Regions from separate parts of the Streptomyces sp. NPDC053665 genome, predicted to be linked through region 1. Evidence: riboswitches for the same ligand, from Rfam matches in the RefSeq annotation. Region 1 holds a riboswitch; each other region holds the start of a gene.
What was found. A riboswitch is a leader RNA that binds a small molecule or an ion and turns the genes downstream of it on or off. The one in region 1 is predicted to bind cobalamin.
Positions count from the first base shown of each region.

Region 2: another riboswitch for cobalamin. It lies ahead of ACZ6ZN_RS16350 (ribonucleoside-diphosphate reductase subunit alpha); the one in region 1 lies ahead of ACZ6ZN_RS32010 (cobalamin biosynthesis protein).
Region 3: another riboswitch for cobalamin. It lies ahead of ACZ6ZN_RS02170 (energy-coupling factor ABC transporter permease); the one in region 1 lies ahead of ACZ6ZN_RS32010 (cobalamin biosynthesis protein).
Region 4: another riboswitch for cobalamin. It lies ahead of ACZ6ZN_RS25445 (ABC transporter substrate-binding protein); the one in region 1 lies ahead of ACZ6ZN_RS32010 (cobalamin biosynthesis protein).

Region 1 is NZ_JBVJKK010000011.1:60,883-66,647, reverse strand. Features, by position in the region: gene ACZ6ZN_RS32020 (inorganic phosphate transporter) at 1-917, shown strand, start outside; gene ACZ6ZN_RS32015 (hypothetical protein) at 951-1,172, shown strand; cobalamin riboswitch at 1,304-1,441, shown strand; gene ACZ6ZN_RS32010 (cobalamin biosynthesis protein) at 1,543-2,496, shown strand; gene ACZ6ZN_RS32005 (cobyric acid synthase) at 2,499-4,007, shown strand; gene ACZ6ZN_RS32000 (putative cobaltochelatase) at 4,075-5,765, shown strand, end outside.
Region 2 is NZ_JBVJKK010000003.1:742,670-748,434, forward strand. Features, by position in the region: gene ACZ6ZN_RS16345 (ribonucleotide-diphosphate reductase subunit beta) at 1-434, opposite strand, end outside; gene ACZ6ZN_RS16350 (ribonucleoside-diphosphate reductase subunit alpha) at 434-2,785, opposite strand; cobalamin riboswitch at 2,909-3,035, opposite strand; gene mctP (monocarboxylate uptake permease MctP) at 3,180-4,808, opposite strand; gene ACZ6ZN_RS16360 (DUF3311 domain-containing protein) at 4,805-5,071, opposite strand; gene ACZ6ZN_RS16365 (GntR family transcriptional regulator) at 5,202-5,765, opposite strand, start outside.
Region 3 is NZ_JBVJKK010000001.1:501,426-507,190, reverse strand. Features, by position in the region: gene ACZ6ZN_RS02185 (energy-coupling factor ABC transporter ATP-binding protein) at 1-133, opposite strand, end outside; gene cbiQ (cobalt ECF transporter T component CbiQ) at 130-879, opposite strand; gene ACZ6ZN_RS02175 (energy-coupling factor ABC transporter substrate-binding protein) at 886-1,251, opposite strand; gene ACZ6ZN_RS02170 (energy-coupling factor ABC transporter permease) at 1,248-1,949, opposite strand; cobalamin riboswitch at 1,980-2,164, opposite strand; gene ACZ6ZN_RS02165 (serine/threonine-protein kinase) at 2,267-3,712, opposite strand; gene ACZ6ZN_RS02160 (VOC family protein) at 4,083-4,880, opposite strand; gene ACZ6ZN_RS02155 (SDR family NAD(P)-dependent oxidoreductase) at 5,019-5,765, opposite strand, start outside.
Region 4 is NZ_JBVJKK010000006.1:466,771-472,535, reverse strand. Features, by position in the region: gene ACZ6ZN_RS25465 (EamA family transporter) at 1-477, opposite strand, end outside; gene ACZ6ZN_RS25460 (XRE family transcriptional regulator) at 575-1,147, shown strand; gene ACZ6ZN_RS25455 (YbaK/EbsC family protein) at 1,191-1,754, shown strand; gene ACZ6ZN_RS25450 (CoA-binding protein) at 1,856-2,266, opposite strand; cobalamin riboswitch at 2,346-2,532, shown strand; gene ACZ6ZN_RS25445 (ABC transporter substrate-binding protein) at 2,602-3,627, shown strand; gene ACZ6ZN_RS25440 (FecCD family ABC transporter permease) at 3,624-4,676, shown strand; gene ACZ6ZN_RS25435 (DUF2382 domain-containing protein) at 4,943-5,765, shown strand, end outside.

The DNA of each region.
Region 1 (5,765 bases):
GCGGTCTGATCGGCGCCACGATCGCCTCGGCGGGCGCCGGTGCGGTGCACGGCGACGTGCTGGTCACCAAGGTGCTGATCCCGGCGATCGCCGCGCCGCTGGTCGCGGGCATCGCGGCGATGCTCGGCGCGCGGCTGACCTACAAGCTGGGCAAGCGGGCCGAGGACACGGAATCCGCCAAGAAGGGCTACCGGGCCGGCCAGATCGCCTCGGCGGGACTGGTCTCCCTGGCGCACGGCACCAACGACGCGCAGAAGACCATGGGCATCATCACCCTCGCCCTGGTCGCCGGCGGCACCCTCGCCCCCGACTCGGACCCGCCCACCTGGGTCATCCTCTCCGCGGGCGTCGCCATCGCCCTCGGCACCTACCTGGGCGGCTGGCGCATCATCCGCACCATGGGCAAGGGCCTGACCGACCTCCAGCCGCAGCAGGGCTTCGCCGCCCAGACCAGCGCGGCCACGGTCATCCTGGCCTCCTCGCACCTCGGCTTCTCCCTGTCCACCACCCACTCCGTCTCCGGCGCCGTGATGGGCGCGGGCCTCGGCCGCAAGGGCGGCGTGGTCCGCTGGTCGACGGCGACGCGGATGTTCGTCGCGTGGGGCCTGACGCTGCCGGCCGCGGCCCTGGTGGGCGCGCTCGCCGAGTACGTCACGGGCTTCGGTGACTGGGGCACCGCCGTGGTGGCCCTCTTCCTGGTCGCCTCCAGCGCGGCCATCTGGAAGCTCTCGCGCCGCGAGGTCGTCGACCACACCAACGTCAACGACACCGAGGAGGCGGAGCCGGCCGGCGTGGTGACCACGGCGATGGCCGCGGTGACGCCGCCGCCCGCGGGCCAGATCGCGGAGGAGCCGGTCCCGGCGTTCCCGGCGCAGGCCACCTCCGAGCGGGCCACCTCCACGACCACCCCGGTCTGATCCGGCCACCGGTAACAAGGAAGAGTCACTGAGATGAAGATCGACTGGGCGGCCCTCGGTTCCGTCTTCGGCGTCAGCCTCGTGGTCACCGTGGCCCTGGTGGGCCTGTTCACCCTCGGCATCACCGGTCTGTCCCGCCGCGAGCGGGCGGCCGCCGAGGGCGGCTCCGCGGGCCTCGCCGTCACCGGCGCCTACGCCTGCTTCGCCGCGTGCGCGGCGGCCGTGGGCTACGGCATCTACCTGATCATGGCCTGACGGCCGCACCGCACGAGCGCGTCCAGCCGGGCGGCACGGGACCTGGAGTCCCGTGCCGCCCGGCACGCGTGTGACCGGGGGGATGTGGGGTTCTGCACACTCTCCCCCCGCAGGTCAACGGCAAGTTGACGGTTGTTCGCGGCCGTGGTGGACTGCCGGGGCCAATACGGCGGCAGGAGAGGAAGCCGGTGCGAGTCCGGCGCGGTCCCGCCACTGTCACCGGGGTGAACGCCCCGGGAGCCAGGAACTCTCACCGCCGGTCTCTTCGAACCAGGGCGTGGACACCCTGAGTGAGGACACATCGCCATGCGCGGCTGCCGACCGAGGCCCGACACCCCGCCTGCGACCTCCCCTTCGGCCGGCTGAGCCGATGAGTGCCGGTCGCGTCTTCGCGTACGGCGCCGCCGCCGGCCTGATCGGTGACCTGCTGCTCGGCGACCCCCGTCGCGGGCATCCGGTCGCCGCGTTCGGGCGGGCCGCGGGCGCCGTGGAACGGGTGCTGTGGCGGGACCACCGCGGGTGGGGCGCGCTGCACACCGCCGTGTGCGCCGGAGGAGCCGTCGCTCTCGGGTGCGCCGCCGCGCGCGCCGCGCGGGGTTCCGCCGTCGCCTCCGTCGCCCTGACCGGCGCCGCCACCTGGGCCGTGGTCGGGGGGACGTCGCTGGCCCGGGAGGCCGCGGCGATCGGCCGGGCCCTGGAGGCCGGGGACGTGGAGGCTGCCCGGGCCCGGCTGCCGCACCTGTGCGGACGGGACCCGCAGGCCCTCGACGCCGACGGCATCGCCCGGGCCGTGGTCGAGTCCGTCGCCGAGAACACCTCCGACGCGGTGGTGGGTGCCCTGGTGTGGGGAGCCGCTTGCGGGGTGCCGGGGCTGCTCGGGTTCCGCGCCGTGAACACCCTGGACGCCATGGTCGGGCACAAGTCGGCCCGTTACCGGCGCTACGGCTGGGCCTCGGCCCGGCTGGACGACGTGGCGGGGTGGCCGGGCGCCCGCCTGACCGCCGCGCTCGCGGCCGTGGCCGGACCCGATCCGCGCGGGGCCGTCCGGGCCTGGCGCGCCGACGCGGGGCTGCATCCGAGCCCCAACGCGGGCCTTGTGGAGGCCTCGTTCGCCGGGGCGCTCGGGGTGCGGCTCGGCGGGACGCTGTCGTACGGCGGGCGGGTGGAGCACCGGCCCGTGCTGAACTCCGGGGGACGTGCCGTCGTCACGGACGACGTGGAACGGGCCGTGCGGCTGTCGCGGCGGGTGAGCTGGCTCGCGCTCGGGGTGTGCGCCGGTGCCCGGCTGCTGACCGGTGCGCGACGCAGGAAGAGGGGGAGATGAGCATGCGCGGTGGGCTTCTCGTGGCCGGCACCACCTCCGACGCGGGCAAGAGCGTCGTGACGGCGGGCATCTGCCGGTGGCTGGTGCGGCAGGGCGTCAAGGTCGCGCCCTTCAAGGCGCAGAACATGTCGCTCAACTCCTTCGTGACGAGGGAGGGCGCGGAGATCGGCCGGGCCCAGGCCATGCAGGCGCAGGCCTGCCGGGTCGAGCCGGCCGCGCTGATGAACCCGGTGCTGCTCAAGCCCGGCGGCGAGCAGAGCAGCCAGGTCGTGCTGCTGGGCAAGCCGGTCGGGGAGATGAGCGCGCGCGGCTACCACGGCGGGCGGCAGCAGCGGCTGCTCGGGACGGTGCTGGACTGCCTGGAGCAGTTGCGGAGCACGTACGACGCGGTGATCTGCGAGGGGGCCGGGTCGCCCGCCGAGATCAACCTGCGGCGGACCGACATCGTCAACATGGGCATCGCGCGGAACGCCGGGCTGCCCGTGCTCGTCGTCGGCGACATCGACCGGGGCGGTGTGTTCGCCTCGTTCTTCGGGACGGTGGCGCTGCTGTCCCCCGAGGACCAGGAATGCGTCGCCGGGTACCTCGTCAACAAGTTCCGCGGGGACGTCACCCTGCTGGACCCCGGGCTGGAGATGCTGGAGGGCCTCACCGGGCGGCGGACGTACGGTGTGCTGCCGTTCCGGCACGGGCTGGGCATCGACGAGGAGGACGGGCTGCGGGTCTCGCTGCGTGGGACCGTGCGGGAGTCGGCCGTCGCGCCGCCCGTCGGCGAGGACGTGCTGCGCGTCGCGGTGTGCGCCGTGCCGCTGATGTCCAACTTCACCGATGTCGACGCGCTGGCCGCCGAACCGGGCGTCGTGGTGCGGTTCGTGGACCGGCCGGAGGAGCTGGCCGACGCCGACCTGGTCGTCGTGCCCGGCACCCGCGGCACGGTCCGCGCGCTGGAGTGGCTGCGCGAGCGGGGGCTCGCCGGCGCGCTGGCCCGCCGGGCCGCCGAGCAGCGGCCCGTCCTGGGCATCTGCGGCGGCTTCCAGATCCTCGGCGAGCACATCGAGGACGACGTCGAGAGCCGGCGCGGGAAGGTCGACGGGCTCGGACTGCTGCCCGTGCGGGTGCGGTTCGCGCGCGAGAAGACCCTCACCCGGCCGGCCGGCGAGGCCCTCGGGGAGCACGTCGAGGGCTACGAGATCCACCACGGGGTCGCCGACGTCCGGGGCGGCACGCCGTTCCTGGACGGCTGCCGGGTCGGCCAGACCTGGGGCACGCACTGGCACGGCTCGCTGGAGTCGGACGGTTTCCGCCGGGCGTTCCTGCGCGAGGTCGCGGCGGCCTCGGGCCGGCGTTTCGTGCCGGCCCCGGACACCTCGTTCGCCGCGCTGCGCGAGGAGCAGCTCGACCGGCTCGGCGACCTGATCGAACAGCACGCGGACACCGACGCGTTGTGGCGGCTCATCGAGTCCGGCCCGCCGAAGGGCCTGCCCTTCGTGCCGCCGGGGGCTCCCGCGTGAGCGGCGCGCCCCGGGCCCCGCGGGCCACCCACCCCGAACGCACAGGCACCTTGGAGGGCGACGACCAGTGACCACCCCGTTTCCGTTCACCGCCGTGGTCGGCCAGGACGATCTGCGGCTCGCGCTGCTGCTGAACGCCGTGTCACCGGCGGTCGGCGGTGTGCTGGTGCGCGGCGAGAAGGGCACCGCCAAGTCGACGGCCGTGCGGGCGTTGTCGGCGCTCATGCCGCAGGTCGACGTCGTCCCCGGCTGCCGCTTCTCCTGCGACCCGGCCTCCCCCGACCCCGCCTGCCCGGACGGACCGCACGCGCCCGGGACCGCCGGCCTGCACCGCCCCGCCCGCATGGTCGAACTGCCCGTCGGCGCCTCCGAGGACCGGCTGGTGGGCGCGCTGGACATCGAGCGGGCGCTGTCGGAGGGCGTGAAGGCCTTCGAGCCCGGCCTGCTCGCCGACGCGCACCGCGGGATCCTCTACGTCGACGAGGTCAACCTGCTGCACGACCACCTGGTCGACCTGCTGCTCGACGCGGCGGCGATGGGCGCCTCGTACGTGGAGCGCGAGGGCGTCTCCATGCGGCACGCCGCCCGGTTCCTGCTGGTGGGCACCATGAACCCCGAGGAGGGCGAGCTGCGGCCGCAGTTGCTCGACCGGTTCGGCCTGACCGTGGAGGTCGCCGCCTCCCGCGACCCCGACCAGCGGGTGGAGGTCGTACGGCGCCGGCTGGCCCACGACGACGACCCGGCCGCCTTCGCCGCGCGCTGGGCGGACGAGGAGGCCGAGGTACGGGCCCGGATCACCGCCGCCCGGGAGTTGCTGCCGTCGGTGCGGCTGGGCGACGGGGCGCTGCGGCAGATCGCGGCGACCTGCGCGGCCTTCGAGGTGGACGGCATGCGCGCCGACATCGTGATGGCCCGGACGGCCACCGCGCTGGCCGCCTGGGCGGGCCGTACGGACGTGCTGGCCGAGGACGTCCGGCAGGCCGCGCTGCTCGCGCTGCCGCACCGGCGCCGCCGCAACCCCTTCGACGCGCCCGGTCTGGACGAGGGCAAGCTGGACGAGACCCTGGAGGAGTTCTCCGACGACGACCCGGACCCCGACCCGGGTCCGGACGGCCCCGGCGGCGGCCCGGACGAGCCCGACGGCCCCGGCGGCGGTCCCGACGGCGGGGGCGGTGGCCGGCCCGAGCCCGGGGACGACGCACCCGGGCAGGGCGACGGCGCGGCGGACTCCCCCGCGCCCGGCGAGGAGGGACGGCCGCAGCGGCCCGGGGCCGGCGAGCAGCCGGCCGTGGGGGCCGGCGAGCCGTTCCGCACCAAGGTGCTGAGCGTGCCCGGTCTGGGCGAGGGGGCCGCGGGGCGGCGTTCACGGGCGCGGACCGAGCACGGGCGCACGACCGGGGCCCGCAGGCCGCGCGGCACGCTGACCAAGCTGCACCTGGCGGCGACCGTGCAGGCCGCGGCGCCGCACCAGCGCTCCCGCGGCAGGTCGGGGCCGGGTCTGGTGGTGCGCCGGGACGATCTGCGGCAGGCCACCCGCGAGGGCCGCGAGGGCAACCTCGTGCTGTTCGTCGTGGACGCCTCCGGGTCGATGGCGGCCCGCAAGCGCATGGGCGCGGTGAAGGGAGCCGTGCTGTCGCTGCTGCTGGACGCCTACCAGCGGCGGGACAAGGTGGGCCTGGTGGCCTTCCGGGGCTCGGGCGCGGACGTCGCGCTGCCGCCGACCTCGTCGGTGGACGCGGCGGCGGCCCGTCTGGAGAC
Region 2 (5,765 bases), on a different contig from region 1:
TTGAAGCAGAACGCCGCCTTCTCGCGGATGGACGGGATGTTCTCCACGGCCGCGAAGGCCGCCGCGCGGTCCTCCGGGTCGGGGAGATAGGTGTCGAGCAGCGTCAGATAGAACTGGACGTGCACGGCCTCCTCGAAGAGCTGCCGCGACAGATACAGGCGCGCTTCAGGGGAGTTGATGTGCTTGTACAGCGTCAGCACCAGGTTGTTCGCGACGATCGAGTCGCCCGTCGCGAAGAAGGCCACCAGCCGGCCGATGAGGTGCTGCTCGGCGGGGGAGAGCTTGGCGAGGTCGGCGACGTCGGAGTGGAGATCGACCTCCTCCACGGTCCAGGTGTTCTTGATGGCGTCCCGGTAGCGCTCGTAGAAGTCCGGGTAGCGCATGGGGCGCAGGGTCAGCTCGAAGCCGGGGTCGAGAAGGTTCTGGGTGCTCATCACTGACAGGCCTCGCAGGACTCGGGGTTTTCCAGGGAGCAGGCGACCGCCTCGGGGTCGGGGGTGGCCTGCACGGGGACGGTGGCCCGGGCGGCGCGGGCGATGCGGGTCGCCGGGCGCGAACGCAGGTAGTACGTGGTCTTCAGCCCGGACTTCCAGGCGTAGGCGTACATCGAGGAGAGCTTGCCGATGGTCGGCGTCTCCAGGAAGAGGTTCAGGGACTGCGACTGGTCCAGGAACGGGGTCCTGGCCGCCGCCATGTCGATCAGGCCGCGCTGCGGGATCTCCCACGCCGTGCGGTAGAGGGCGCGCACGTCCTCGGGGATCCAGGCGAAGTCCTGCACCGAGCCGTTCGCCTCGCGCAGGGCCTCACGAGTGCGGGCGTCCCACACGCCGAGCCGCTTCAGCTCGTCCACCAGGTAGGAGTTCACCTGGAGGAACTCGCCCGACAGCGTCTCGCGCTTGAACAGGTTGGACACCTGCGGCTCGATGCACTCGTACACGCCCGCGATCGAGGCGATGGTGGCCGTGGGCGCGATGGCCAGGAGCAGGGAGTTGCGCAGGCCGGTCGTGGCGATCCGCTCGCGCAGGGCGGCCCAGCGCTCGGGCCACGTCCGTTCCACGTCGTAGTGGTCGGGGTGCAGGACGCCCCGGGCGGTGCGGGTCTTCTCCCAGGCGGGCAGCGGGCCGCTGCGCTCGGCGAGATCGGCGGACGCCTCGTACGCGGCGAGCATGATGCGCTCGGCGATCCGGGTCGACAGGGCCTTGGCCTCGGGCGAGTCGAAGGGCAGGCGCAGCTGGAAGAAGACGTCCTGAAGGCCCATCGCGCCGAGGCCGACCGGGCGCCAGCGGGCGTTGGAGCGGCCCGCCTGCTCGGTCGGGTAGAAGTTGATGTCCACGACCCGGTCGAGGAACGTCACCGCCGTGCGGACGGTCTCGTCCAGGCGCTCCCAGTCGATGTCACCGCCGGTCACGAAGGCGCCGAGGTTGACCGAGCCGAGGTTGCAGACCGCCGTCTCCCCGTCGTCGGTGACCTCGAGGATCTCCGTGCAGAGGTTGGAGGAGTGCACCACGTGGCCGGGCTCGGCCGTCTGGTTGGCGGTGCGGTTGGCGGCGTCCTTGAAGGTCATCCAGCCGTTGCCGGTCTGCGCGAGGGTGCGCATCATGCGGCCGTACAGCTCACGGGCGGGCAGGGTCTTCCTCGCCAGGCCCTTCGCCTCGGCCGCACGGTACGCGGCGTCGAACTCCTCGCCCCACAGGTCGACCAGCTCGGGTACGTCCGAGGGGGAGAACAGCGACCACTGCGCGTCGGCGTTCACGCGCCGCATGAACTCGTCCGGCACCCAGTGCGCCAGATTGAGGTTGTGCGTGCGCCGGGCGTCCTCGCCGGTGTTGTCCCGCAGCTCCAGGAACTCCTCGATGTCCGCGTGCCAGGTCTCCAGGTAGACCGCGGCGGCTCCCTTGCGGCGGCCGCCCTGGTTCACCGCGGCGACCGAGGCGTCGAGGGTCTTCAGGAACGGGACGATGCCGTTGGAGTGGCCGTTGGTGCCGCGGATCAGCGAACCCCGGGCACGGATCCGGGAGTAGGCCAGGCCGATGCCGCCCGCGTGCTTCGACAGGCGCGCGACCTGGTGGTAGCGGTCGTAGATCGAGTCCAGCTCGTCCTGGGGGGAGTCGAGCAGGTAGCAGGACGACATCTGGGGATGCCGGGTGCCGGAGTTGAAGAGGGTGGGGGAGGAGGGCAGGTAGTCGAGGCGGCTCATGAGCCCGTAGAGCGCCGCGACCTCGTCCACCGCGCGGGCGGTGTCGTCCTCGGCGAGGCCGCTCGCCACCCGCAGCAGGAAGTACTGGGGAGTCTCGACCACCTTGCGGGTGATCGGGTGCCGCAGCAGGTAGCGGCTGTACAGGGTGCGCAGGCCGAAGTAGCCGAAGCGGTCGTCGGCGGTGCCGTCGACCAGCGCGTCGAGGCGGGAGGCGTGGACGCGTACGAACTCCGCGGTGCGGTCGGCGATGAGCCCCTCGCGGTGGCCGACCGCGACGGACCCCGTGAAGGACGTGACCCCCTGCGAGGCGGCCTCCTCGCGGATGCCGATGGTCAGCAGGCGGGCGGCGAGCCGGGAGTAGGCCGGGTCCTCCGAGATGAGGCCCGCCGCCGCCTCCGTCGCCAGGTCCCGCAGCTCCCGCTCGTCCGCCTGCGCGGACCGGCCGCGCAGCGCGGCGGCGGCGACCCGGCCGGGGTCGGCGTCGGGGAGGTCGGCGGTCAGTTCGGTGAGGGTCCGCAGCAGCGCGGCACCGGGAGCGTCCTGCTCCGGTTCGGCGGCTGCGGCCGGATCCGCTGGCGCGATGGTCACGGGGGCTCTCCCTCGCTCGGCACGGGGCCTCGCCGAGGGCAGGGGGCAGCACACGGACGCACACGGCGTCACGCGTCCACCGGCCCATTCCACGAGGCCCGGACGTCAGGGCACACCGGCCGGCGGCCGGGTGCACTGTCGGCAGGTCCTCGGACTGACCGTCATGCGCGCGGAGGGGCATGGGTTCACCGTTGCGGGACAGTTCCGGATTCGCACCGGATTCCCCTGCGGCGACAGCGAGCATGAGCATACATCTTGTGCCGGGCCCGGGTGGCACCCCCAGATGTAGTGTCGCGGGGTGTCGGAGTGTCGGCTTCACATGACGGCGGGCCGCCGTGACGTTCGGTCACGGCGGCCCGCTGTGCGGTGGTCGCGGCGTGCCGCGCCGTTCGGGTCAGTGCGACGATCCGGCGGTGGCCGGCGGAAGCTCCACCTGGACTCCCGGGTCGCCCGCGTCGGCCGTGTAGTCCTCCGGCTTGGTCTCGTCGACGCCGTCGGGGGCCTTCACCGCCTTCAGGACGAAGGTCAGGACGACCGTCACGACCACGTTCAGCACGAACGCCGTGAGGCCGATGTAGCCGATCTCGCCGATGCCGGGGATCTCCTTCGACGAGCCGCCGAAGTGCTTCTGCGTCGGGGAGGCCACGCCGTAGGCGGCGAGGGTGCCGTAGGCCATGCCGACCGCCCAGCCCGCGAGCAGCGCCCAGCGGTGGAACCAGCGGGTGAACAGGCCGCCGACCAGGGCCGGGAAGGTCTGCAGGATCCAGATGCCGCCCAGCAGCTGGAAGTTGATGGCGACCGTCTTGTCCATGGTGAGGACGAAGACCAGCGCGCCCACCTTCACCAGCAGCGAGACCAGCTTGGAGACCTTGGTCTCCTGCGCGGGGGTGGCGTCCGGCTTGAGGAAGTCCTTGTAGATGTTGCGGGTGAACAGGTTCGCGGCCGCGATGGACATGATGGCCGCGGGCACCAGCGCGCCGATGCCGATGGCCGCGAACGCCACACCGGCGAACCAGTCCGGGAACATCGTCTCGAACAGCTGCGGGATCGCCAGCTGCCCGTTCTGCACCTTGATGCCTGCCGCGATCGCCATGAAGCCGAGCAGTGCGAGCAGGCCCAGCATCAGCGAGTACAGCGGCAGGATCGTGGTGTTGCGGCGGATCACCTCACGGCTCTTCGAGGACAGCGTCGCCGTGATCGAGTGCGGGTACATGAACAGCGCCAGCGCGGAGCCCAGCGCGAGCGTGGCGTACGTCCACTGGCCCGCCTCCGGCGGCGTCAGCGCACCGCGCGGCGCGCCCGTGGCCGGGTTGGTCTGGCTGTACGCCTCACCGGCCTTGGCGAAGATCTCGTCGAAGCCGCCCAGCTTGATCGGGATGTAGATGATCGCCACCGCGATGACGAGGTAGATCAGGGTGTCCTTCACGAACGCGATCAGCGCCGGCGCCCGCAGGCCCGAGGAGTACGTGTACGCCGCCAGCACGCCGAACGCGATCAGCAGCGGCAGGTCCTTGATGAACCAGTTGGTGTTCTCGCCGCCGCCGACGCCCATCACGTCCAGTACGGCCTGGATGCCGACCAGTTGGAGGGCGATGTACGGCATGGTCGCCAGGATGCCGGTCACGGCCACCGCGAGCGACAGTCCCTTCGAGCCGAACCGGCCGCGCACGAAGTCGGAGGTCGTGACGTAGCCGTGCTTGTGGGAGACCGACCACAGGCGGGGCAGGAAGGTGAAGATCAGCGGGTAGACCAGGATCGTGTACGGCACGGCGAAGAAGCCGGCCGCCCCGGCCGCGTAGATCGCCGCGGGCACCGCGACGAACGTGTAGGCCGTGTACAGGTCGCCGCCGAGCAGGAACCAGGTGATCCAGGTGCCGAACGAGCGGCCGCCCAGGCCCCATTCGTCCAGGCTGTGCTCGTTCTCGGCCTTGCGCCAGCGCGCGGCCAGGAAGCCCATGACCGTGACGAGCAGGAAGAAGAAGATGAAGACGGCGAGTGCGACGCCGTTCACGCCGTCCTTCACCGCGACGCACCGCCCTTCGCGGCCGAGCGGGAGCGCTGGTCACGCTGCCACAGCTTGTAGGCGATCATCGTCAGCGCGGTGGAGATCAGCACCCACGCCATCTGGTACCAGTAGAAGAAAGGGATCCCGATGAGAGCCGGGTCGGTCTTCGCGTACGAGCCGACCCAGAGCATGGCCACGAAGGGCGCGACAAGGCAGAGGCCGATGACGACGCGCACGGGCGTCACCACCGGACCTCTGCTGGATTCTGGGGCTTGCGACATCAGGCGGCTCCGTCCCCTCAGTGATCACCTGTGCAATGCGCAGGCAATCTAGGTCAGGGTGCGGCGCAAGCGGAACCCCTCGTCCGCAATGCGGTACCCAAAAGAAATCGGGGGTCCGGCGGCCGTCGCGTCAGTCCTGGGGCCGCTTGAGACGGGCCACGAACTTGTACCGGTCGCCCCGGTACACCGAGCGCACCCACTCCACCGGCTGGCCGTCCCGGTCCAGCGAGTGCCGGGACAGCATCAGCATCGGCAGGCCCACGTCCGTGCCGAGCAGTCCGGCCTCGCGCGGGGTCGCCAGCGACGTCTCGATGGTCTCCTCGGCCTCCGCCAGGTGGACGTCGTAGACCTCGGCGAGCGCGGTGTAGAGGGAGGTGTACTTGGCCAGCGACCGGCGCAGCGCGGGGAAGCGCTTGGCGCTCAGGTGGGTGGTCTCGATGGCCATCGGCTCACCGTTGGCCATGCGCAGCCGCTCGATGCGCAGCACCCGCCCACCCGGGGTGATGTCGAGCAGACCGGCCAGCCGGTCGTCGGCGGTGATGTAGCCGATGTCCAGCAGCTGCGAGGTGGGCTCCAGGCCCTGTGCGCGCATGTCCTCGGTGTACGAGGTGAGCTGCAGCGCCTGCGAGACCTTCGGCTTGGCGACGAAGGTGCCCTTGCCCTGGATGCGTTCCAGCCGGCCCTCGACCACGAG
Region 3 (5,765 bases), on a different contig from region 1:
CGCTGCCGTTGCGGCCGAGCAGCGCGAGTGCGCGGCCCTCGGTGACGGTGAAGTCCAGGCCGCTGAGCACGGCGGGGCCGTCCTCGTAGGCGAAGGAGGCGCCCCGCAGGGCGACGAGGGCGGGCTCGCTCACAGCGGCGGCCTTTCCAGGAGGAAGGTGAGGGCGGCCAGCACCGCGAGCAGCAGGCAGCTGACGGCCGTGAAACGGACGGAGACACGCGCCTCGGGGACCAGGACGCGCAGCGTGCCGTCGTAGCCGCGCCCGGCCAGGCCGGCCTGGAGGCGAGAGGCCCGGTCGAAGGCCCGCACGAACGCCGTGGCACCGAGACCGGCCAGGGAGCGCCACTCGGCGCGGCGGCCGGTGTGACCGAGCCGGGCCGCCTGGGCCTGCCGGATGCGGCGCACGGAGTCCAGCAGCAGGAAACTCATCCGGTACGTCACCAGCGCCACGTCCACCACGGGCGCCGGGACCCCCGCGCGCACCAGGCGCGGCAGCAGGTCGGACATGGGCGTGGTGAAGGCGAACAGCAGCACGCCCAGCGAGGCCGCGGAGGTACGCAGCATCAACTCCCCGGCCCGCAGCGGACCGTCGGCGGCGAGGGAGACGAACCCGCCCGGCCCGCCGACCTGCACCAGCAGGGTCAGCGCGCCGGTCGCACAGAAGCCCAGCGGCACCCGGTAGGCCCGCCACAGGCGCCGCCCGGGCACACCGGCCGGACCGAGCAGGAGCACGACCGCGGTGACCAGCACCAGGGCCGCGCCCGGCCAGGGCGGCAGGCAGACGGCCAGCACGGTCAGGCCCAGTCCGAGCACGGCCTTGTCCACGGGATGACGGCGGCGCCAGCGACTGCTGTGCGCCGCCGCGTCGATCGGCAGCACCCGGGCTCAGTCCTTCGCGGAGACGGACTCTCCGGCGGCCGGGGGAGCGGCCGCCGCCTCCCGCTCCAGGGCCCGCTGCTCGCCCTGCCGTCGTCCCCGGCGCAGCCCGAAGTAGTAGGCGAGGACACCGGCGCCCAGCGCGGCCTGGAAGGAGAACAGGGCCGACTCGATCTCCCCGGACGGCGGTTCGTACAGCGGGGAGAACCACGGCTCGTAGTCGGGCTCGATCTCGGTGATCGCCGTCTCGGCCTCGCCGTCGGCGCCGGTGAAGGGCTCCTCCTTGTGGTCGCCGAGGCCGAGCACGAGCGGCAGCACGGCGAGCGCGGCCACGACGAACAGCAGCAGCAGGTTGATCTTCGTGTTCCGGCTCATCGGGCCACCACCTGGGTCTCGTCGCGCGTCTCCTTGGCGGTGAGCAGCACGCCGAGCCGCGTCAGCTCGCCCTTGCTGGACTGCACCAGCAGCCGCATCACGAGGACCGTCAGCAGTCCCTCGCTCACCGCCAGCGGGATCTGCGTGAGGGCGAAGATGGAGCCGAACTTGCCGAGCGCGCCCAGGAAACCGCTGCCCGGGTCGGGGAAGGCGAGCGCCAGCTGCACGCTGGTGACGCAGTAGGTGGACAGGTCGGCGACGAACGCGCCGCAGAACACCGTCACCATCAGCGGCACGTCGAACCGCCGCAGCAGCTTGTACACGGCGTACCCGGCCCAGGGCCCGACGATCGCCATGGAGAAGACGTTGGCGCCGAGCGTGGTCAGCCCGCCGTGGGCGAGCAGCAGCGCCTGGAAGAGCAGGGTGATGGTGCCGAGCACGGTCATGACGGGCGGCCGGAACAGGATGGCCCCCAGGCCCGTTCCGGTCGGGTGGGAGCAACTGCCCGTGACGGAGGGCAGTTTCAGCGCGGACAGGACGAACGTGAAGGCGCCGGAGGCGCCGAGGAGCAGGGTGCTCTCGGGGTGCTCGCGCACCTCACGGGTGAGTGACCGGACCCCGTGGACGACGAACGGCGCCGACGCGACGCCCCAGGCGACCGCGTGCGCCGGAGGAAGGAAACCCTCGGCTATGTGCATGGCTCAGCAGACCCTCTCCAGCACCTCGTGGATGGTTGACGCGCCTTGGCCGGTCTCCTGGCTGACGGGTACCACCGCCCGGACTCCGCCTTCCCGGGTCACAAGGACCCAGTGGCTGCCCGCGAGGGCCGGAGCCGGACTTCCCGATTCACAGTGGCGAGGGCCGCACCGGCATCACACCGGATTTCCCGTTCACCAAGGCCAGGTGACAATAAGGCCCGGATCAGGACGAGCACAACCCGCACCCGGGGGCGCGCGAGGGGCGCCCCCTCGCACACCGGCGCACCTGGGGCTCCGCCGGGGGAACGCCTCGTGGGTCAGTCGTCGCCCTCGTCCCCGCCGTCCTCGGCCTCGCCGTCCCCCTGCTGCGCGGGCGGTTGCTCCTGCTCCGGCTGCTCCGCCTCCGCCGGTGGCTCGGCGCCCGCGTCCGGCGGGGGTGCGGTGCCCTCGGCGGCCGGAGAGGGCGGGGCCTGCTCGACCGGCGTCGTGCCGGGCGGGATGACATCGGCCACCGTCCCGGTGGCCGGCGTGGCGGCCGGGCCGGAGTCCGGCCGCGATCCCGACGCGGGGCCGGAACTCGCCCCGGCGGTGGGGGTGCTCGCGGTGGGCGAGGGGCCCGGGTCGGTGCCCTCCGTGGCGGTGTCGTCCGGCGAGAACCACTGCATGCCGATGAGCATCGCGGCGACGAACAGCGCCGCGGCCGCGACCGCGGCGACGGCCTTCGAACGGTTTCCGCTCCCCCCGCCGCGTCGTCCGCCGCGCCCGGGACGCCCCGCCTGCGCCGCGCGGGCCGCGCTGCGCGACCCGGGTGCCGCCGGCAGCGCGTACGTGGTCGGGCTGCTCGCCCCCGCGCCCGGAGGGGTGCCGTGAGTGGCCGGTGCGGGCCGGGGCCGGGACCGCCCGGGCGGCGACATCTCCGGCAGCGGCTCGGGCAGCCCCCGCCAGGCGCCGCCCGCGAACCACTCGGCCGCCTGCTGCGCGGTGGGCCGGTCCTCGGGCTGCTTGGCGAGCAGGCCGAGCAGGTAGTTCTCGAACGCCGGCGGCAGACCGGAGACGCCCAGCTCGCGGGGCGGCACCGGAGCGGCGTCGAGGTGCTGGTGGAGCAGGGCGACGGCGCTGTCCGCCTCGAACGGGGGGCGGCCGCTGAGGAGCTGGTAGAGCACGCAGCCCAGCGAGTACATGTCGGAGGCGGGACCCGCGGGTTTGCCCAGGGCGCGTTCGGGGGCGAGGTACATCCCCGTGCCGACGATCTGGCCGGTGGCGGTGAGCGCGGCGCCGGGGTCGTCCATGAAGCGCGCGATGCCGAAGTCGCCGATCTTCAGGGTGCCGCGGGCGTCGAGCAGCAGGTTGGCGGGTTTCACGTCCCGGTGCACGATGCCCTGGGCGTGCGCGGCGGCGAGGCCGGCGGAGGCCTGTGCCGCCAGGACCGCCACGCGCTCGGCGGGCAGCGCGCCCGACGTGGCGAGCAGCTGGGAGAGACTGTCGCCGTCGACGAGCTCCATCACCAGGTAGAGCCGGTTGTCGAACTCGCCGAAGTCCAGCACGCCGACCACGTGGGGGTGGTTCAGGCGCCCGGCGGTCTGGGCCTCCAGCCGGAACCGCGAGGTCGCGGTGGCGTCGGTGTCCTGGGGCAGCAGCAGCTTGACGGCCACTGCTCTGGCGAGCGTCTCGTCGTACGCACGCCAGACCTCTCCCATTCCACCGCGCCCGATCTCCACATCCAGCCGGTAGCGGCCCGCTAGCAGCACTCGTCCTCGTCTCACGCTCAGGGGAAGGTCCGCCGCCGCAGACCGAACTCCCCGCGCACGCACGGAGATTGCCGAGGGCTGCCGCAGCCGCCCCAGGATACTGGCGCCGCGCGCCCCCGCGATCCCCCGGCGGAGGCGGCCCTTCCACGCCCGGGAGGGCGGGCTGACCACCGGGGGCCGGACGCGGCCCGCGGCCCCGCAGGACGTGCTCTCGCGGTGTGGTGGCGGGGGCCTGCCGGCGGCCGGGGTGGGCGGGTTGGCCCGGCGGTCGGGGGCACGCGGGTGGCCCGTCCTGGCCCGACCGGGGCCGCGGGAGTCACGGCGTAAGCCCCTGTGGTCAGCGGCGGCCCGGCGGGCCGGTCAAGAGGCCCGCCGCCGTGGGGGTTCAGCTCTCCGACGGGGCGAGCAGCACGAACTCCGCCCCCGCGGGGTCCAGGCAGACGGCCAGCCTGCCGACGCCCTCCATGTCCTGCGGCCCCATCTGCACCTCGCCGCCCTTCTCCGTGACGCGGGCGGCCGCGGCGTCACAGTCCTCGACCGCGAAGACCGGGTGCCAGTACGGCCGTCCGTCCGTCAGCGTCAGGTCCTGCGCGTCCATCTCCATCAGCCCGCCGTGCATCCGGTCCTCGGGCAGGCCCGCCGGCGTGATGAGGGTGTACGTGCCCGCGCCGCCGGGCAGCGGCATGTCGCTGAACTGCCAGTCGAACAGGCCGCCGTAGAACTCCCTGGCCGCCGCCGCGTCGGTCGTGAACAGTTCGACCCAGGACAGCGAGCCCGGCTCGTCGACGAGGTCCAGGCCGGCGTTCGTCCCCGGCTGCCAGACGGCGAACTGGCCGCCCAGGGGGTCGCTGTACTGGGCCATCCGGCCCCACTCGTCGAGGTCCATCGGCTCGACCCGGACGGTGCCGCCCGCCTGCCGCACGGCCTCGGTCGTGGCGTCCGCGTCGGGGACGCTGTAGTACAGCATCCACGCCGGGCGCGCGCCCTCCTCGGTCAGCTTGCCGAGGCCGCCGACGACCTTGCCGTCCTTCTTGAACATCCCGCCCTCGAAGTCCTCGCTCTCGCCCATGGACTCGTACTCCCACCCGAGCACGGCGCTGTAGAACGACGCGGCGGCCCGGACGTCCGGAGCTCCGAGGTCGAGCCAGCAGGGTGAGCCGGGGGCGTACTCCGTGGTGATCATGGCGGTGCTTCCCTTCAGCGAGTCCTGGGCCCAGCGTGACACCGGGCACCCGGCGGCGCGCGCCGCCGCTCTCCACTCGGGGGACGCCGGGGCCGGGTGGGGTGCCGCCGCGAGCACTGCGCAGGATCTCGGGGTGGGTCAGTGGACGGACAGGCCGCCGTCCACGAACACCGACTGGCCGGTGACGTACGCGGAGGCCGGGCTCGCCAGGAACACGGCCGCGCCCGCGAAGTCCCCGGGCAGGCCGTTGCGCCCGATCATGGTCCGGGCGGCCAGGGCCGCCACCGCCTCGGTGTCGGACTGTAGACGGGCGTTGAGCGGCGTCATCACGAAGCCCGGCACGAGCAGGTTGCAGGTCACGCCGCGCGGCGACCACGCCTCGGCCTGGGAGCGGGCCAGCGCCTCCAGCCCGCCCTTGGAGGCGCCGTAGGCCCCGCTCTGGATGAACGCGCGATGTGCCTGCTGGGAGCTGATGTGGATGATCCGCCCGTAGCCGCGCTCCGCCATGCCGGGGCCGAAACGCTGACCCAGCAGGAAGGGGGCCTCGAGGTTGACGGCCATCGTGGCGTCCCAGACGTCCTCGGTGAGCTCGTCCATGGGCGGACGCAGGTTGATCCCCGCGCTGTTGACGAGGATGTCGGGTTCGCCGAACACCTCCGCCGCGCCGTCGGCGGCGGCCCGCACGCCCTCCCGGGTGCTCAGATCCGCCGCGACCCAGGCGGCCCGGCAGCCTAGGTTCGTCAACTCGGCGACCGTTGCCGCGAGTTCGCCCTCCTTCCGGGCCACGATCACGACGCTCGCCCCGGCGCGGGCCAGGGCCACGGCGATGGCGCGCCCGATGCCGGAACTGCCGCCGGTGACCAGCGCGACGCGGCCCTCCAGGGA
Region 4 (5,765 bases), on a different contig from region 1:
CATCACCGCGCCGAACCCGAAGGCCGCGAGCAGGGTCAGGGCGATGGCCTGGCGCTGCACGGGCGCGCCGCGGAACTGCGGCCCGCCGGCGAGGCAGATGCCGGCGACCGCGACGAGGATCCCGACGAACTGCAGCAGGCCGGGGCGTTCGCCCAGCACCAGTCCCACCCCCACGGGCACGGCCACGCCGATCGAACCCAGCGGCGAGACCACGCCCATCGGCCCGAGGGCCAGGGCCTTGTAGAAGGCCAGCATCGCCACCGGCCCGACCAGCCCGGCGGCGACGGCGAACCACAGCTGCGGCCCGGCCTCGCTCCAGCCGCCCGTGGCGACGACGACCGCACCGAGGACGACGACCGCGATCGACTGCGAGACCACGACCACGGTGAGCGCGGGCGTGCGGCGGGTCAGCAGTCCGCCGCCGAAGTCGGCCAGGCCCCAGAGCAGGCTGGTGGCCAGGGCGAAGAGCGCTGTCATGGAACGGATGCCTCGCAGTACAGTTCAGTGGACGATCAGGTCAACCACACCATAGTGCAGCTCGCTGAACTATGTCATACAGAATATTGGACGGAACGTGTCGGACCTCGACCTCCTGACCCAGTCCCTGGCGCGCAGCGTCAAGCACTGGCGCGCGGTGCGCGGCTTCACGCTGGACGTGCTCGCCGCCCGCGCCGGAGTCAGCCGCGGCATGCTCATCCAGATCGAGCAGGCCCGCACCAACCCCAGCCTGGGCACCGTCGTGAAGATCGGTGACGCGCTCGGCGTCAGCATCACCACCCTCCTGGACTACGAGCAGGGCCCGAACGTCCGCGTCGTCCCCGCCGAGCAGGCCGTCCGGCTGTGGCACACCGACGCCGGCAGCTACAACCGGCTGCTCGCCGGCACCGAGGCCCCCGGGCCGCTGGAGATGTGGGACTGGAGGCTGATGCCCGGCGAGAGCAGCCCCTCCGACCCGCACCCGGCCGGCACGACCGAACTGCTGCACGTCACGGCCGGGGAGCTGACGCTCACCGTCGACGGGGCCGAGCACCGGGTGCCCGCCGGCGCCAGCGTCCACTTCGAGGCCGGCGTGCCCCACACGTACGGCAACACCGGGGACGTGCCGATGGAAATGGTCATGGCCGTCTCGGTGCCGCCCGTCTCCTGAGACGCCCGGGCGGCGGGCCCCGCGGTGTTGTTAGCGTGCGGCCATGCGCGCACCCCTCGGACACTTCGACGACGCCCGGCCCGCCCCCGCCTGCCTCGACGAGCTGACCGTCCCCGTCGCCGACGCCGTACGCCACTGGCAGGGCAGCGTCCCCGCCGACCGGATCGTCTACGTCGAGACCGACCCCGCCTGGGCCGACACCGCGACCTTCGTGGAGCACTACGGGCAGGACCTGCTGGAGCGCTCCGCCAACTGCGTGGTCGTCGCGGGCAAGCGCGGCGGCGGGACCACGCTCGCCGCGTGCGTCGTGCTGTCCACCACCCGGGTCGACGTCAACGGCGTGGTCCGCCGCCGACTGGGCGCCCGCAAGGCCTCGTTCGCCGCGATGGACACCGCGACCGGTGAGACCGGCATGGAGTACGGCGGCATCACCCCGATCGGGCTGCCCGCCGACTGGCCCGTCCTCGTGGACGCGGCCGTGGTCGACCTGCCCTACGTCCTCGTCGGCAGCGGCCGGCGCCGCGGCAAGCTGCTGGTCCCGGGCAAGGCCTTCGCCGAACTGCCGGGCGCCGAGGTCGTGAAGGGCCTCGGAGCTCCCGTTCCGTAGCGCGCCGCCGCGTCCGGGCACTGCTCGGCGAAACGCCCGCGTCTCCGTCTCCGGCACCGAGCGGTCCACCGAGGCCGCCTACAGCGCGGCGACGGCCCTCGTCACCGCCCCAGTCGGGGGATCTCGATGGCCGGGCAGCGGTCCATCACCATCTCCAGACCCGCCGCGCGGGTCCGTTCGTACGCCGCCTCGTCGACGACGCCGAGCTGGAACCAGACACCCTTCGCGCCCTTGGCGACGGCCTCGTCCGCGACCGCGCCGGCCAGGTCGCTGTTCACGAAGACGTCCACGACGTCCACCTCGAAGGGGATGTCCGCGAGGCTCGCGTACCCCTGCTCGCCGTGCACCGTCTCCGCCTTCGGGTGCACCGGCACCACGCGCTTGCCGAAGTGCTGGAGCGTCGCGGCCACGCCGTACGCGGCACGCTGCCGGTTCGACGACAGGCCCACCACGGCCCAGGTGTCGCCGAGTTCGGTGAGAATCCTGCGGACCGCTGCCTCGTCGCCGTACACCGGTGACCTCCTCGGGAGTCGCAAAGGAACTGTTCCCGGTCAACGGCCCGGGCCGCCCGGTGATTCCCCGGCACCCCCGTGATAGCTTGCCGAAGCCAGTCGAACCCATGTACGTGGGTCAGGGAATCCGGTGCGAACCCGGAACTGACGCGCAGCGGTGAGGGGGACGGGCGGGGCCTCGGCCACTGGACGCACCGCGTGTCCGGGAAGGCGCCCCGATCCGGACGAACCCGAGTCCGAAGACCTGCTGGCGGCCCCCGCGGCCGACGCGGCGGGGGAGCACCGTACGACCGGGCTCCGCGACCGAGCCCTCGACGACCGAGGACTGGTTCCCCGTGCCCCTCGCCCGACCCGCCCGCGCGGCCGCCCTGCTCGCCGTCTGCTCCCTGCTCCTCGCCGGTTGCGGCGGCACGGAATCCTCCGGCCGCCATGACGGGAAGACAGCCGTCACCCTCCGCAACTGCGGACACGAGGTCCGCGTGGAGTCCCCGCCGCGGCACGCCGTCTCCCTCAACCAGGGCACCACCGAGATCCTGCTCTCCCTCGGTCTCGCCGACCGCCTCGCCGGCACGGCCACCTGGACCGACCCCGTGATGAAGGGGCTCGAGAAGGAGAACGCCGAGGTGCCGCGGCTCGCCGACAACAACCCCTCCTTCGAGCGGGTCCTGGACGCCGACCCCGACTTCGTGGCCGCCTCGTTCGTCTCCACCCTCGGCAAGGGCGGCGTCGCCACCCGGGAACAGTTCGAGAAGCTCGGCGTCCCCACCTACGTCTCCCCGTCCGACTGCGCCGGCAAGGACAACAACTCCGGCGGCGACGGCTCCCGCGGCAAGCCCCTCGGCATCGGCACCGTCTACCGGGAAGTGCGCGACCTGGCCACGGTGTTCGGCGAGCGGGAACGCGGCGACCGGCTCGTGGTCTCCCTGCAACGGCGGATGGACAAGGCCACCGCGGGCCTCGACGCCTCCCGGGTCACCCTCCTGTACTGGTTCGCCAACTCCGACTCGCCCTACATGGCGGGCTGCTGCGGCGCGCCCGGCATCATCACCCGGGCCCTCGGCGCGCAGAACGTCTTCGACGACACCCACGACGAGTGGCCGCAGATCAACTGGGAGACGGTCGCCGACCGCGACCCGGACGTCCTCGTCATCGGCGACCTGACCCGTAAGTCGCAGACCGCCGAATCGGCCGCGAAGAAGATCGCCTTCCTGGAGTCCAACCCGGTCACCCGGACCATGGACGCCGTCCGCCACCGGCGGTACGTGTTGCTCAGCGGGCAGGCCATGAACCCGACCATCCGCACGGTCGAGGGAGTGGAGCAGGTGGCCGCGGGGCTGCGCCGGTTCGGGCTGGCCGGGTGACCGCCCCGGATCCGGCCGGCCCCCGCGTCCGCCCTCGCCGCGCCGCCGGGCTCGCGCTGGGCGCGGCCGGAGCCGTGACCCTCGTGGTCTCGGTCGCCGCGGCCATCACGATCGGCCCCGCCGACATCGGCGTCGGGGACGTGTGGTCGGTCGTGGCCGCCCATCTCGGCCTCGGGGAGTCCGGGCTGACGCCCGTGCGGGACGGCATCGTCTGGCAGCTGCGGCTGCCGCGCACCCTCCTCGCCGCCGTGTGCGGGGCCGGACTCGCCGTGTGCGGGGCGGTGATGCAGTCGCTGCTGCGCAACCCGCTGGCCGACCCGTTCGTGCTCGGGGTGTCCTCCGGCGCCTCGACGGGAGCGGTCGCCGTCGTCGTGCTGGGCGTCGGCGGGGGTGCCGTGTCGGTGTCCGCGGGCGCGTTCCTCGGCGCCCTCGTCTCCTTCGCGCTCGTGCTGCTGCTCAGCCACACCCTCGGCGGCACCACCGACCGGGTCGTCCTCGCGGGCGTGGCCGCCATGCAGCTGTTCTCCGCCCTGACCTCGTTCGTCGTGATGACCTCGGCCGACGCCGAGACGACCCGCGGCGTGCTGTTCTGGCTGCTCGGCTCGCTCGGCGGCGCGGGCTGGACCGACGTCCGGCTGTGCCTCGCCGCACTGGCCGTCGCCCTGACGATGTGCCTGGGGTACGCCCGTACGCTCGACGTCTTCGCCCTCGGACAGGACACCGCCGCCGCCCTCGGGGTCTCCGTGGCCCGGACCCGCCTGGTACTGCTGTGCGTCACGGCCCTGCTCACGGCCGCGCTGGTCAGCTCCGCCGGGGCCATCGGCTTCGTCGGGCTGGTCCTGCCGCACGCCACCCGGGCCCTCACCGGCCCCGGCCACGTCCGGCTGCTGCCGGTCACGGCCCTGGCCGGCGCCGTGTTCCTGGTGTGGGTCGACACCCTCGCCCGGACCGTGCTGGACCCCCAGGAGGTCCCGGTGGGCGTCGTGACGTCGCTCGTCGGGGTGCCGGCGTTCGTGGCGGTGCTGTACCGGACACGGAGGGTGCGATGAGCGGCCCGGACCGCCCCGGCGCCGCACGGAGTCCGGCTGCGGCGATCAGGTCTCCAGCCGGACGAGAAAACCAGTGGGAACGAGCTGTGTGTTTCCCGGCATAACGGACACCCGGAGGTGGTGACGGCATGGGCCGCCTCAGGAATCGCGGGCGGTATCGCTGTTCGATCCGGCGTGGACGGACCGTCCTCCCCCCTGACTTGTACGCGGGGTGGTGCGCCGGACAGTCAGCCAGCACGCGACAAGCATGAAGGGGTGAGGTCTGCATGATCACCCGTGAACAGATCCCGACCGTGATGGATCACCCGGTCTACGACGCCGACGGCGACAAGATCGGGGAGGCGAAGCACGTCTTCCTCGACGACGTCACCGGCCAGCCCGAGTGGGTCAGCGTCAAGACCGGCTTGTTCGGCACCAACGAGTCGTTCGTGCCCATCCACGACGCCTCAGTCGTGGAGGACCACCTTGAGGTGCCCTACCGCAAGGCCGAGGTCAAGGACGCGCCCAACGTCGATGTGGACGCAGGCGGCCACCTCTCCGAGGACGAGGAGCACCGCCTGTACGAGCACTACGGCATCGACTGGGACACCGCCTGGCAGCAGACCCACGAGTCCGGCACATCCGGCCAGGGCGGCTGGGCCCGCACGGGCACCGGCCAGACCACCCACAGGTCCGGCTACGCCGACACCGGGGAAGCGACCGGCATGCCCGACCACACCGGCACCGGTGGCGACATGATGGGCGGGCACGGCCGTGCCGATGCCGGGGAGACCATCGGCAGGCCGGATGCCGACATGGCGGAGACGACCGGCACGTCCCGAGCCGGATACGCGGACACCGCCGCGAGCGGTGACGACGCCATGACGCGCTCGGAGGAGCGTATGCACGTCGGCGTGGAGCGCCGTGAGGTGGGCCGGGCTCGACTGCGCAAGTACGTCGTGACCGAGGAGGTGCAGAAGACCGTGCCGGTGCGCCGGGAGGAAGTGCGTGTCGAGCGCGAGCCGATCACGGACGCCAACCGGGATGCTGCCCTGTCCGGACCCGACATCACCGAGGCCGAGCACGAGGTCACCCTGCACGAGGAGCGGC